Regions from separate parts of the Pseudarthrobacter scleromae genome, predicted to be linked through region 2. Evidence: riboswitches for the same ligand, from Rfam matches in the RefSeq annotation. Region 2 holds a riboswitch; the other holds the start of a gene.
What was found. Region 2 has a riboswitch for glycine ahead of gcvP (aminomethyl-transferring glycine dehydrogenase). Riboswitches for the same ligand answer to the same signal wherever they lie in the genome.
Positions count from the first base shown of each region.

Region 1 (7,361 bases), on a different contig from region 2:
AGCGGCGGGCAGGAGCAAATCAGGTTCCGGTCACCGGCTGCGCCGTCGATGCGGCCAACCGGCGGGAAGTACTTGTCCTGCTTGAGTGACTTCACCGGGAACACCGCCTGCTCGCGCGGGTAGGCGCGGTCCCAGTCGCTGCTGATGGCGGCGGCAGCGGTGTGCGGGGCGTTCCGGAGCGGGCTGTCGGCCACGGTGAAGTCGCCGTTGGCCACCTGGTCGATCTCCTTGCGGATGGCGGTCATGGCTTCGATGAAGCGGTCGATCTCCCCCAGGTCCTCGGACTCGGTGGGCTCCACCATCAGCGTGCCGGCCACGGGGAACGCCAGCGTGGGGGCGTGGAAACCGTAGTCGATGAGGCGCTTGGCCACGTCCTCAGCAGTGACGCCGGTGCGGGCGGTGAGTTCGCGCAGGTCCAGGATGCACTCGTGCGCCACCAGCCCCGCTTCGCCGGTGTAGAGGACCGGGAAGTAGCCGTTCAGCCGTGCCGCGACGTAGTTGGCCGCCAGCAGTGCGGACTTGGTGGCCTCGGTCAGGCCCTGGCCGCCCATCAGCTTCACGTACGCCCACGAAATGGGCAGCACGCCGGCGGAACCGAACTTGGAGGCGGAGATGGGGACGTCGTTGCCTTCGGTCCAAGTGGCGGCGTTGCCGGGCATGAAGGGTGCCAGGTGTGCCTTGGCGGCAACGGGTCCGACGCCGGGTCCGCCGCCGCCGTGCGGGATGCAGAAGGTCTTGTGCAGGTTCAGGTGGGACACGTCGCCGCCGAACTTGCCCGGCTGCGCCAGACCGACAAGCGCGTTCAGGTTTGCGCCATCGATGTACACCTGGCCGCCGGCGGCGTGGACGGCATCGCAGACCTCGCGGACGTCGGCGTCGTACACACCATGCGTGGACGGGTAGGTGATCATGATGCAGGACAGGGAGTCCTTGTGGGCCTCGATCTTGGCGTACAGGTCCGCGTGGTCGATGGTGCCGTCCGATGCGGTCGCCACGACAACCACCCTCATGCCGGCCAGGACAGCCGATGCGGCATTGGTGCCGTGCGCCGAGGCCGGGATGAGGCAGACGTTGCGCTGCTGGTCCCCGCGGGAGTGGTGGTAGCCGCGGATCGCCAGCAGGCCCGCGAGCTCACCCTGCGAACCGGCGTTCGGCTGGATGGACACCTGGTCATAGCCCGTGATCTCCGTCAGCTGCGCTTCCAGGTCAGCAATGAGTTCGCGCCAGCCCTCAGTCTGCGAATCCGGGGCGAACGGGTGGATGGAGGCGAACTCCGGCCAGGAAATGGCTTCCATCTCGGCCGTGGCGTTCAGCTTCATGGTGCAGGAACCCAGCGGGATCATGGTGCGGTCCAGCGCGAGGTCCCGGTCGGAAAGCTTGCGGATGTAACGCAGGAGCTGGGTCTCGGAGCGGTGGGTGTTGAACACCGGGTGCTGGAGGAAGTCGGTGGAGCGTTCGACGGCGCTGTCCAGCGCGAAGGCTGAGTCGCCGTTCGCCGTGGCCGGGACGCCGGGGGCCTTCACGCCAAAAGCGTCGAGGACACGGCCGGCAATGTCCGGCGTCGTGGTTTCATCTGTGGAGAAGCCGACGGTGTCGGCATCGATGCTGCGCAGGTTGATGCCCTTGGCTTCGGCGGCAGCAACGATTCCGGCAGCCTTGCCCGGTACGGAGACTGTGACGGTGTCGAAGAAGCTGGTGTGCAGCACTTCGAGGCCTGCGGCCTTGAGGGACGCAGCCAGGGTCCTGGCATGGGTGTGGGCGGACTGCGCAATCGCCTTCAAGCCCTCCGGGCCGTGGTACACGGCGTACATCGAAGCCACAATGGCGAGCAGCGCCTGCGCGGTGCAGATGTTGGACGTGGCCTTTTCGCGGCGGATGTGCTGCTCGCGGGTCTGCAGGGCCAGGCGGTAGGCGGGAACGCCGGCGTTGTCCTTGGAGACGCCCACCAGGCGGCCGGGCATCGAGCGTTCGAGGCCCTTCTGGACTGCCATGTAGGCCGCGTGCGGGCCGCCGTAGAACAGCGGGACGCCGAAGCGCTGGGCGGAGCCCACGGCGATGTCCGCGCCCTGCTCGCCGGGAGGCGTGATGAGGGTGAGGGCCAGCAGGTCGGCTGCCACGGTCACCAGGGCGCCGCGCTCCTTGGCCTTGCCGATCACCGCGGAGTGGTCGAAGACCCGGCCGGAAGCACCAGGCTGCTGCAGGACAATCCCGTTGATGGCTCCGTCCGGCAGTCCTTGGGAAAGGTCCGCCACCTCAACCTCGAAGCCGAGCGCTTCGGCGCGGCCCTTCACAATGGCGATGGTCTGCGGCAGGCAGTCTGCGTCCAGCACGGTCTTGCCGTCACGGGCATCTGCATTCTGGCCTGTGGCCTTGTTCGCCCGGCGCATCATCAGCACGGCCTCGGCCACGGCGGTGGCTTCGTCCAGCAGGGAGGCGTTGGCGATGGGCAGGCCCACCAGGTCCTGCACCATGGTCTGGAAGTTCAGCAGCGCCTCGAGCCGGCCCTGGGAAATCTCCGGCTGGTAGGGCGTGTAGGCGGTGTACCAGGCCGGTCCCTCGAGGATGTTGCGGCGGATCACCGGCGGCGTAACGGTGTCGTAGTAGCCCTGGCCGATCATCTGCACGGCGGTCTTGTTCTTGGCGGCCAGCCTGCGGAGCTCAGCGAGGGCCTCCACCTCGCTCAGCGCGCCTGCCAGTTCCAGCGGAGAGTCCTGCCGGATGTCCTTGGGGACGGCGGTATCTACCAGTGCGTCCACGGTGTCGTATCCCACGGCCTTGAGCATGGTGTCGACGTCGGACTGGCGCCTTGCGCCGATGTGCCGGTCAACGAAGGCTGCGGCAGCGGGTTCGGCAGAAGCATGGGTGGCGGTTGCCGGGGTGGCGGAGGCCGAAGATACAGTCACGAGGAACTCCATAAATAGGGCGGCGCAGGGTACGCCACATCGATTCGTGTCCCTCCCCGCTCTGTAGTGGACCTGAGAGTTTCCGCGTGGCCTGCCTGGGCTGGCCGCGCTTGCACCGTCGGTGAGTACAGCTGCCTGGATCTCCGGGACCGGATCTCCGAGCCGGCAGCCTGCTGCTTTCCAGAGTTGCCTCGCCGCGGCGGTACATGGGCCTGTGAGATTCCTGGGGAGGTATTGCTCCTACGGCGCCTGCTTGTACCTTCTGGCAGAACTCTCCCGCCGCAGATCAAAGGCTATTAATTTGTAGTGTTTGTGGTTGCCGGTGACGGCCCACACATGGAGCAATTCTCCTACGCTGCGGGCCCGCGGGCAAATGCCGGTCAGCCCCTCAGCCGCTCCACTGCCGCCAGGAGTTCCTCCACGTCTTCCCGCCTGTTCCCGGGGTTACCGGACGGCCCGCTCTCCCACATGGCATTGAAGTACAGCCCATCCCCCATGTACAGCACCGCCTTGGCCATTGCCGTACCCACGTCCTTCCCGATGAGGTCCAGCCACTGCTGCTGGATCGCGGCGAAGCGGCGCCGTGCCTCCTCATGTGCCACTTCCGCCAGGCGGGTGGCAGCAACAAAGGAGCGGTCCATGGGGGTGTCGGACCAGAGGGATGACCGGATGAAGTACGCGGCGGCGCCTTCCTTCGCGGCCGCCATCGCGGCGAGATCCTCCCCTGCCAGCCGGTCCAGCCGCTCGAGGGTGGCCGTGATCAGTGCTTCCTTGTTGGGGAAGTGGTAGAGCAGGCCGCCCTTGGAGACTCCGGCCCGCCTGGCGACCGCATCGAGGGTGGCCGCCCGCTCCCCCACGTCGATAAGGAGCTCTTCAAAAGCATCGAGGACTGCATCTCGCGCGACGGGTTTCCTGGCCATGGTTCCCATCATGCACGGTCGGGATTCGATTTCTTAACTATACCGTCCAGACGGTACAGTTAAGTTCATGACACCGCCCGCCGCCTCCCAGCCCAAGAGCTTCCACCCCGCTCCGTCCAATCTGCCCGCAGGCAACCGCTTCCGGGGAGGCCGGCGGGACTGGCTGGCGCTGGCGCTACTGATGTTCCCAGTCCTGCTGGTGGCCGTGGACAACACGGCACTGACGTTTGCACTGCCGGCCATCGCGAGCGCCCTGGACACCTCGGGAGTTCAGCTCCTCTGGGTGGTGGACGCCTACCCGCTGGTGCTGGCGGGGCTCCTGGTTGCCATGGGGAGCCTGGGCGACAGAGTCGGACGCCGGCGGCTGCTGATCATCGGCAGCATTGGCTTCGCGGCGGTATCAGCAGCCACCGCCTTTGCCCCCAGCGCCGGCTGGCTTATCGCAGGCAGGGCCGCGCTGGGCTTCTTTGGTGCCATGCTGATGCCCTCCACGCTGTCGCTGATCCGGAACATCTTTCCGGACCCCAACCGGCGGCGGCTGGCCATCGCGGTCTGGGCCGCAGGGTTCTCGGGCGGCGCCGCACTGGGGCCGATCTTTGGCGGCTGGCTGGTGGAACAATTCTGGTGGGGAGCAGTGCTTCTGGTCGCAGTGCCCATCATGCTCCCCCTCCTGGTCCTGGGCCCCGCCTTCATTCCGGAATCCCGGGACCCGTCCCCGGGGAAGGTGGACGCGCCCAGCATCCTGCTCTCGCTGCTCACCATGGCCCCGGTGGTCTATGGGATCAAGGAGTTCGCCACTGAAGGACCAGGCGCCGCGGCGCTGGGGACCATGGCGTTCGGCGTGGCAATGGGTGTTGTGTTTGTCCGCCGCCAGCAGCGCCTGCACAGCCCGCTCCTGGACATTTCCCTGTTCCGGAACAGGGTTTTCAGCATGGCGATCACCGCCAACGTCCTGGCCTTGTTCTCCTTCAACGGGTTCATCCTCTTCCTGGCCCAGCACCTTCAGCTCATCGAGGGCATGTCACCCTCGGCCGCCGGAATGGCGATGATTCCGGCCCTGGTGGCCACCGTTGTTGCGGGGCTCGCCGCGGTGCCGGCCGTGCGGAAGATGCGGCCGGGCTTCGTGGTGGCGGCCGGGCTCGCGATGAGCGCCATGGGGTACAGCCTGGTCACCTTTGGCAGCCACACGGGGGGTCCCTCACTGCTACTGGCCGCACTGCTGATCCTCGCGCTGGGCGTGGGAACTGCCGAAACAATCTCCAACGACCTCATCCTGGGAAGTGCGCCCCCGGAAAAATCAGGCGCAGCAGCAGCGGTCTCCGAGACGGGCTACGAGGTGGGCGCACTGCTGGGAACCGCGGTATTGGGCTCCATTCTTACGGCCTCGTACCAGCACAACCTGCGGCTGCCGGCGGGCATCACCGAAGGCGCCCCCACCGCGGGAACCGCGCAGGCCGGCGAGACCCTCGCCGGCGCCATGGAGCTGGCGGCCAGGCTGCCGCAGCCCCTTGCAGACGCCGTGCGCCTGGCCGCGGCAGCCGCGTTCGATTCGGGAGTGCACATCACCGCAGGAATTGGGCTGGTACTGATGGCGACGGCGGCAGTCCTCGCCGCCGTCGTGCTTCGGAAAGTGCCCAAGGCGGACAGCTGAAAGGTGCCCTGCCCACCACGTCCCGGGACAGCAAAAGGCGCCCGCAGCCGGAGGATTCCACCTCCGGCTGCGGGCGCCCTGCACTCCGCTTCGCTGCGGACGCTGCTACTTTGCGTCCGGCGCCGTAACGCTGGCGGTAGGCTTCATGTTTTCCGCGTTGACCATCCAGGCATACTGCTCCAGCTTGGCGATGAACTCGTGCAGAAGGTCCGCAGTGGTGGGATCCTCTTCATCCACTTCATCGTGAACCTTGCGCATGGTGCCAACGGCAGCCTCAAGGGCAGCGACGATGCGTTCGATCGCGTCCTTGGTGCTGATCAGGCCTTCAGGGAACTGGGCCAGGCTCGTGGACCCGGACACGGTGGAGCTGCGGCCGTCCGGCAGCGCGTGCAGTGCCCGCATCCGCTCGGCAGTGTCATCAGCGAACTGGCGGGCAGCGTCCACGATTTCATCCAACTGCAGGTGCAGGTCGCGGAAGTTGGTTCCCACGATGTTCCAGTGCGCCTGCTTGCCCTGGATGTGCAGTTCGATCAGGTCGGCGAGCACGGCCTGCAGGTTGTTGGTCAGTGTCGGTGAAGCTTTCATGCGTCCTCCTCAAGTGGTCCAGTAGTCCCGACGCTATCAGCACCGCAGCGCGCTGGGGACGGTCGGCGGAGGATTTCTCAGTGAGCTTACTAATTTGTGAAACACGGACATAAACGAACGGCATTCATATTTCCCCTTGCGTCCTGCGTCACATCCACTCATACTAAATGAACGCCATTCATATAGTGACCGTTGTCTCAACATCTTCCAGAAAGTGGTGCCATGACCGAGACCATCCGCACCAGAACATCCCCTGCCGGTTCCGGGCCGCACTCCCCGGGGACGTCCGGCATCAGCCCCAAAGGACTGAAGGGCGGGCAGCTGGGCCTGCTCGCCGTCGTGGTCCTGGGCATATCAACCATTGCCCCCGCCTACACCCTCACCAGCGCCCTGGGTCCCACGGTCAACGAAGCCGGGCTCCAGCTGCCTGTCATCTTCCTGATCGGGTTCATCCCCATGATCCTGGTCTCCCTGGCCTACCGGGAACTCAATGCCGATTCCCCGGACAGCGGCACCACTTTCACCTGGGTCACCAAGGCCTTCGGCCCCTGGGTGGGATGGATGGGAGGCTGGGGCCTGCTGGCCGCGAACATCATTGTGCTCTCCAACCTCGCGGGAGTCGCCGTCGACTTCTTTTACCTCTTCCTTTCACAGCTGACCGGCTCACCCGAACTTGCTGAGCTGTCAGCAAACAAGGCACTGAACGTGCTGACCTGCTTTGTGTTCGTGGCCCTGGCGGTCTGGGTCAGCTACCGGGGACTCCACACCACCAAGCTGGTCCAGTACAGCCTGGTGGGATTCCAGTTGCTGGTCCTGGGGCTGTTTGTCGGCATGGCCTTTGCCAACTGGTCCTCGTCTGAAACCGCCATCCCGTTCAGCTGGGAATGGTTCGACGTCACCAGGATCGAGACTTTTGGGCAGATCGCCGCCGGCATCTCGCTCTCCATCTTTGTCTACTGGGGCTGGGACGTCTGCCTGACGGTCAATGAGGAAACGTCCAACGGCCGGAAGACCTCCGGGCTGGCCGGTACCCTCACCGCCCTCATTGTCCTGGCGATCTACCTGCTGGTGAGCATCGCCACCATGATGTTCGCCGGCGTCGGGGATACCGGCAACGGCCTGAACAATACCGAGATCCACGAGAACATCTTCACCGCCCTGGCCTCCCCCATCATGGGTCCGTTCGCCATCCTCATGTCCCTTGCCGTGCTGTCCAGCTCGGCTGCTTCCCTGCAGTCCACGTTCATGTCCCCCTCCAGGAGCATGCTGGCCATGGGGTTCTACGGCGCCCTGCCCGCACCG
Region 1 is NZ_BMKV01000009.1:15,041-22,401, reverse strand. Features, by position in the region: gene gcvP (aminomethyl-transferring glycine dehydrogenase) at 1-2,915, opposite strand, end outside; glycine riboswitch at 3,094-3,192, opposite strand; gene IEX33_RS18115 (TetR/AcrR family transcriptional regulator) at 3,284-3,823, opposite strand; gene IEX33_RS18110 (MFS transporter) at 3,891-5,474, shown strand; gene IEX33_RS18105 (Dps family protein) at 5,580-6,059, opposite strand; gene IEX33_RS18100 (APC family permease) at 6,282-7,361, shown strand, end outside.
Region 1: another riboswitch for glycine. It lies ahead of gcvP (aminomethyl-transferring glycine dehydrogenase); the one in region 2 lies ahead of gcvP (aminomethyl-transferring glycine dehydrogenase).

Region 2 (7,361 bases):
TCGGAGCTGTACTTAAGGGGCATCTGCCAGCCGCCGAAGTCGGTGAAGGAGGCGCCGGCCAGCTTGTGCTGCTCATAGAGCGCTGTGTAGTTCTCAGTCATCGGGAAATCCTTAGTTCTCAAATTCGGACAGCGGCGGGCAGGAGCAGACCAGGTTACGGTCACCGGCGGCGCCGTCGATGCGGCCAACCGGCGGGAAGTACTTGTCCTGCCGGAGGGAGGACACGGGGAAGGCTGCCTGCTCGCGCGGGTACGCGCGGTCCCAGTCAGAAGAGACGACGGCGGCGGCCGTGTGGGGTGCGTTGCGCAGCGGGCTGCTGGTCACGGTGAAGTCGCCGTTGGCCACCTGGTCGATTTCCTTGCGGATGGTGATCATGGCTTCGATGAAGCGGTCGATCTCCGCGAGGTCCTCGGACTCGGTGGGCTCCACCATGAGCGTGCCCGCCACCGGGAAGGAGAGCGTGGGGGCGTGGAAGCCGAAGTCGATGAGCCGCTTGGCCACGTCCTCCGCGGTGACGCCGGTCTGGGCCGTCAGGTCGCGCAGGTCCAGGATGCACTCGTGCGCCACCAGGCCGCTTTCGCCGGTGTAAAGGACCGGGAAGTAGTCGTTCAGCCGTGCCGCGACGTAGTTGGCCGCGAGCAGTGCGGACTTGGTGGCCTCGGTGAGGCCGGTCCCGCCCATCAGCTTCACGTAGGCCCAGGAAATTGGGAGCACACCCGCAGAACCGAAACGCGAAGCGGAAATCGCAACGCCATGCCCGGCTTCATGGGCGGCCTTGTTTGCATCACCGGGCATGAAGGGTGCCAGGTGTGCCTTGGCAGCAACGGGTCCGACGCCGGGTCCGCCGCCGCCGTGCGGGATGCAGAAGGTCTTGTGCAGGTTCAGGTGCGAGACGTCGCCGCCGAACTTGCCCGGCTGCGCCAGGCCCACAAGAGCGTTGAGGTTTGCACCGTCAACGTACACCTGTCCCCCGGCGGCGTGGACCGCGTGGCAGACCTCACGGACATCGGAGTCGTACACGCCGTGGGTGGACGGGTAGGTGATCATGATGGCCGAGAGGACGTCCTTGTGGGCCTCGATCTTGGCTTCCAGGTCGGCGTGGTCGATCGTGCCGTCCGCAGCGGTGGCAACCACCACCACCTTCATGCCGGCCAGGACGGCGGACGCGGCGTTGGTGCCGTGCGCCGAGGCCGGGATGAGGCAGACGTTGCGCTGCTGGTCCCCGCGGGAGTGGTGGTAGCCGCGGATCGCCAGCAGCCCGGCGAGCTCGCCCTGGGACCCGGCGTTCGGCTGGATGGACACCTGGTCGTACCCGGTGATCTCGGCGAGGTCGGCTTCCAGCCCGGAAATCAGTTCGCGCCAGCCCTCAGTCTGGGAGTCCGGGGCGAACGGGTGGATGGAGGCAAACTCGGGCCAGGAAATGGCTTCCATCTCGGCCGTGGCGTTCAGCTTCATGGTGCAGGAACCCAACGGGATCATGGTGCGGTCCAGCGCCAGGTCCCGGTCGGAGAGGCGGCGGATGTAACGGAGCAGCTGGGTTTCGGAGCGGTGGGTGTTGAACACCGGGTGCTGCAGGTAGGTGGAGGTACGCAGCACCGATTCGGGCAGTTCAAAGCCCTGGCCGGACACCACCGGACCGGCGCCGAAGGCGACGGCCACCGCGGAGAGGACCTCCGGCGTCGTGGTTTCATCGACGGACACGCCAACCGTGTCCGCGTCGATGAGGCGCAGGTTGATGCCGCGGGCTTCGGCGGCGGTGATGACCTTGGCGGCCTTGCCGGGCACGCGGACGGTGATCGTGTCAAAGAAGGTCTCGGACGCCAGCTCGCGGCCCGCATGCTTCAGCGTGGCGGCCAGGGCGCGGGCGTTGTTGTGGACGGTTTCGGCGATCGCCTTCAGCCCGTCGGGGCCGTGGTACACGGCGTAGAAGGAGGAGACGATGGCCAGCAGTGCCTGCGCGGTGCAGATGTTGGACGTGGCCTTCTCGCGGCGGATGTGCTGCTCGCGGGTCTGCAGGGCCAGGCGGTAGGCGGGGACGCCGGCGTTGTCCTTGGAGACGCCGACGATGCGGCCGGGGAGGGTGCGTTCCATGCCGTCGCGGACGGCCATGTAGGCGGCGTGCGGTCCCCCAAAGAACAACGGCACGCCAAAGCGCTGGGTGGAGCCGACGGCGATGTCCGCACCCTGCTCGCCGGGAGGGGTGATGAGGGTGAGGGCCAGCAGGTCGGCGGCGACCGTGACCAGCGCACCGCGTTCCTTGGCCTCGGCGATGACGGCGGACTGGTCCCAGACCCGGCCGGAGACGCCGGGCTGCTGCAGGACCACGCCGTTGATGTCGCCGTTTGGAAGTCCGTTGGTGAGGTCGGCGACCTCCACCTCGAAGCCGAGGGCCTCGGCGCGGCCCAGGACGATGGCGATGGTCTGCGGGAGGAGGTCGGCGTCCAGGACAGTCTTGCCGTCCTTCACGGTCTTGTTCTTATTGGCGCGGCGCATCAGCAGCACGGCCTCGGCCACGGCCGTGGCTTCGTCGAGGAGGGAGGCGTTGGCCACCGGGAGCGCGGTGAGGTCCTGGACCATGGTCTGGAAGTTGAGCAGCGCCTCAAGCCGGCCCTGGGAAATCTCGGGCTGGTACGGGGTGTAGGCGGTGTACCAGGCGGGGGCTTCAAGGATGTTGCGGCGGATCACCGGCGGGGTCACGGTGTCGTAGTAGCCCTGGCCGATCATCTGCACGGCCATCTTGTTCTTGCCGGCGAGCTTGCGGAGCTCGGCGAGGACCTGGACTTCGCTCAGGGCGCCCTCAAGGGTGAGCGGCTTGTCCTGTCGGATCGAGTCGGGGACCGCGCTGTCCACCAGGCCATCGAGGCTGTCGTAACCGACGGCCTTGAGCATGGTGTCAATGTCCGACTGGCGGCGAGCGCCGATATGGCGGTCTGCGAAGGTGGTTGGGGACGAGTGAACCGTCATGAGGGGAACTCCATAATTCAGGTGGCGCCTTAGCACCACGTTGATTCGGGTTCCTCCCCGCTCTGTATTGGACCTGAGAGTTTTGCGTTGCCCTGCTGTTCAGCGGGACGCCACTTGCACCGTCGGTGAGCCCGGTTGCCCGGACTGCTTTCCAGAGTTGCCTTGCCGCGGCGGTACGTGGGCCTGAGAGATTCCTGGGGAGGATTTGCTCCTACGGCGCCTGCTGAACGTACCGGCAGGACTCTCCCGCCGCAGATCATAAGCATGTGCCACTGGTGGGTGACACGACTCACAGGATACCAAGATGCGCGCCGGGATCCAAACTTCGGGACCCGCAGAGGCGGGACGACGACGGCGGGAGGCGCCGCCGTCGTCCGCTTGGGCTTAGAACTGGCCAGGAGTTTTTGGTGCAGCTTTCCTGCCGGTTCGGTAGCCCGCCCAAAAGGCGAGCAGCAGCAGGCCAACGACGGCGATTGCCAGGCCCGCCTGCGTCCCAGGGCTGAGGAACGCCATCCCGGTGCCGGAGAAAGGCTGGTTGCTCAGCGGCGCGTAGGCGAACCAGCCGATATAGGTGTTCCTGTTGAGCCAGGCCACCACGCACCCCACCAGCAGGACCACGAGCCCTGCGATCGGCAGGACCACACCCGGCAGCCGGGCCGATTTCCGCGATTCGTGTTCATCAGGTGCGCCTTCGCGCTCGTCAGGTGTGCTGTTGTCCCCCATGCAGGCGAGTCTAGCCGGGCGGCCGGCCAGCAGGCCCTCACTTCAGGTGGGCGCCGCCTGAAGCAGGCGAACGACGGCGGAACCTCCCGCCGTCGTCCGCTTCCGTTTTATCCTCAGCGCCCCAACAGCTTGGCGATCCATCCAAACCCGGCGCCCGACTGGGTGGCCGATGGCCGAGCCGGCGCGGTGGAACAGGTACAGCGGCGGGACTCCGGGACGTTCTTCATAACCTGGTCCACGTGGTTGCCGCAGCCTGCCCACGTGGCCTTGGAACATTTTTGGCAGGTGGCCACACGGCACATAACAGGTCCTTCGTTGCAGGTTCGTTGACTGACGCACCGATGCGTCATGAGCCCACTATATAATACCCCTAGGGGTATAAGGAAGCCGTCCCGGCCACCGGGGTACCGGCACCGGGCGCCCGGGGGTAACGTGGCGATCAGGCTGACACCCGTTCAAGGAGGAACCCGGCATGGAAGTCATCACGATCGAAACGCCGCAGCTGGGCGACCGAACTTATCTGGTGCACGACGGCGCGGTGGGCGTGGTCATCGATCCCCAGCGGGACACGGACCGGGTGGAAAAGGCGGTCTCGGACGCCGGGGTGAGGATCACGCACGTGGCCGAGACGCACATCCACAACGACTACGTCACCGGCGGGCTGCAGCTCGCCGGTGACCACAACGCCGCCTACCTGGTCAACGCAGCGGACCACGTCCCGTACAGCCGCCAGCCGATCTCGGACGGAGACACGGTGCAGGTGGGACGGATGGTCCTCAAGGCCGTGGCCACGCCGGGGCACACCCATCACCACCTCTCCTACATCGTGACGGACGGTGACCGCCAGGCGGTGTTCTCCGGTGGAAGCCTGCTCTACGGCTCCGTGGGCCGCACCGACCTGGTCAGCGAGGAAGACACCGTGCCGCTCACCCACCACCAGTACAGGTCGGTCCGGCGGCTGGTGGATGAAGCGGGTAAGGACGCCGGGCTCTACCCCACCCACGGCTTCGGCTCCTTCTGCTCGTCGGGCCCGGCCAGCGGGGCGGAATCCTCCACCATCGGCGAGCAGCTGAGCGGGAACCATGCCCTGACGGACCCGGACGAGGACCACTTTGTCCGCGAGCTGATCCACAACCTGACGGCCTATCCGTCCTACTACGCCCACATGGCCCCCATCAACATGGCGGGCCCCACCGCGCCGGATCTGGACCTGCCCGACTCGCTGGACCAGGATGAGCTGGTGTCCCGGCTGGGGCGGGGCGAGTGGGTGGTGGACCTGCGGAACCGGGTGGCCTTCGCCAACACCCACCTGAGCGGCAGCGTCAGCTTCGAGTACGGCGACGGCACGCAGTTCACCGCCTTCCTGGGGTGGGTCCTGCCCTGGGACGAACAGCTGACGCTCGTGGGCGCGCGCCAGGACGTGGAGAACGCCATCCGTGACCTGTCCCGCATCGGCATCGACAAACCGGATGCGGCCATCGGCGCCGGACCTGCGGACCTTGCGCCCGGGGCGGCAACCTCCTCCTACGACAGTGTCGGCTGGCAGGAGGTGCTGCAGAGGCCCAAGGACGATCCCATCCTCGATGTCCGCCGCACCGACGAGTTCGCAAAATCCCATATCCGGGACGCAGTGAACATCCCGCTCCATGAGCTGCTCCGGCGCCTGGACGAGGTCCCCGCCGGACGGCTGTGGGTGCACTGCGGCTCCGGCTACCGCTCCGCCGTGGCTGCGAGCCTCCTTCAGCGCGCCGGCCGCGACGTGGTCCACATCGAGGCCAGCTTCCGCGACGTGAAGAAAGCCGGCCTAACGCTGGCGTGATCCGGCGAGGGTGGGCGGACGACGGCGGCACGTCCCGCCGTCGTCCGCTTGCCTTATGCCCCGCCTACAGGCTTGCGGCCTACAGGGTTGCGGCTTCCTCCTCCGCCAGCCTGATCATGCGGAGTTCATCCTCCACCGCGCGGGACGGCCAGTAGTCCTTGGCCAGCTCGCTGGCCCGGACCCGGTCCGCCTCCGGGAAGAGCTTGCCGAGCAGCCCGGCCGCCTGCATCAGGGCGATCAGCGCTATGGTCCTGGCCTCGGGCGCCGTGGTTCCGGGCCTCGTGGTTCCGGGCTTCGCGGCCCCCGGCCTTGCGGCGTCCGGCCCTGTGCCCTCCGCCGCTCCGCCAACAGCGGCGGCTTCCGGTCCTGTGCCCGCAGCCGCCGCGTCCTCGGCCGCGCCGGTGTCCGGCGGCTGGAGGCCGGACGGCGCAGCCCTGAGTGCCGCCCGGATCTTTTCAAGCAGCGCGGCCTCGGGGGCATGGTCTTTTTCCGGATACCGCGCGGCCCGGAACCGGCCCAGGTGCTTCTCGCCGACGTGTTCCACGATGCCCGCTGACGCCATCTGCTCGTAGATGCGCTGCGTCTGGGCACGGCCTTCCAGCATGGAGACCCAGCGCCTGGCGCTGTGCGGCCGTGACTTGCCGCGGATGAGCTCCAGCTCGTGCTGGAGCTCCGTGTCAGGTGTGGCGCCGGTAGCCCGGACGTGCTTGCCCTGCAGCTCGATGGCGCCGACGAGGTCCAGCTCGGCCAGGATTGCCCCTGCCACTGTGGTTCTGAGTGCGAACACCGGAACTTCGGGTTTGCCGTCTTTGTCATCGGTGGCCAGGAGGAGGAAGGCCTGGGGAAGGCTCAGTTCAACCGTTTGGGGTGTTTCCGCGTTCATGGCACCATGGTGCGCCCGCACGGCGGCACCCGCTACGGCCGAAATACCTGTTTTCTCGCGGATCTGCGGGCTTAAGCTGGTACCGCAACGTCCCTTCCAGCGCCGCGGAGGCCGCCGTGGACACCGAAACCGCCGGGGTGGTTGGCCATGACGTCACCACCATCACCTGCGTCTGCGGGAACACCGTCAGCACGGACGGTCTTATTCAGGCCAACGCGCAGGGCATCCCCGTCCACTCGGGAGATGCCCCTGCCCCGCCGGAGCTGGCGGAGTGGCCCGCGGACGAGGACCTTTACACCCTGTGCCCCTCCTGCGGCCGCGTCTACCGTGACGCCGTCATCGAGGAAACAGGCACCGCGCCCGTCGCTTTCCGGGTCGACGTGAAGGAGGCACCCATTGCGGAGGCCATCCGGGTCCACTGGAACCTCAGCGCTTAAGTGGAGCGAACAAGATAGCCAAGGGGGAAGCGGACGACGGCGGAACCTCCCGCCGTCGTCCGCTTGCGTGTCGCACCCGGAGGGGGTGCCCGCGCCCCGCGATGCTGGCACACTAAGCCAATGAACGAGGCACTCTCCCCCTCCCGCCGTCCCGGCATCCGGGCTGCGATGTTTGTTGATTTCGACAATGTGTTCACAGGCCTGCAGGCCCTGGATCCGCTGGCAGCCAAGCGGTTTGCCGAGGACCCCAAGCATTGGGCGGACGCCTTGTCAGCCGGAGGAGCCGGGGAGGGCACCCGCCGGTTCCTGATCCGCAACTGCTACCTGAACCCGATGGTGTACTCGAAGTACCGGACCTACTGGACCCGGGCCGGTTTCCGCGTGATCGACTGCCCGTCGCTGACCCAGCGGGGCAAGAGCAGCACGGACATCAACCTGGTGCTGGACGCGATGGACGCACTGTCCGGCAGCGGCGGGATCGAGGAGTTCTTCATCGCCTCGGCCGATGCCGACTTCACGTCCCTGATCCAGCGGT
Region 2 is NZ_BMKV01000005.1:419,651-427,011, reverse strand. Features, by position in the region: gene gcvT (glycine cleavage system aminomethyltransferase GcvT) at 1-101, opposite strand, end outside; gene gcvP (aminomethyl-transferring glycine dehydrogenase) at 112-2,964, opposite strand; glycine riboswitch at 3,017-3,124, opposite strand; glycine riboswitch at 3,126-3,223, opposite strand; gene IEX33_RS15190 (hypothetical protein) at 3,349-3,687, opposite strand; gene IEX33_RS15185 (MBL fold metallo-hydrolase) at 4,160-5,506, shown strand; gene IEX33_RS15180 (GOLPH3/VPS74 family protein) at 5,586-6,389, opposite strand; gene IEX33_RS15175 (hypothetical protein) at 6,506-6,826, shown strand; gene IEX33_RS15170 (NYN domain-containing protein) at 6,947-7,361, shown strand, end outside.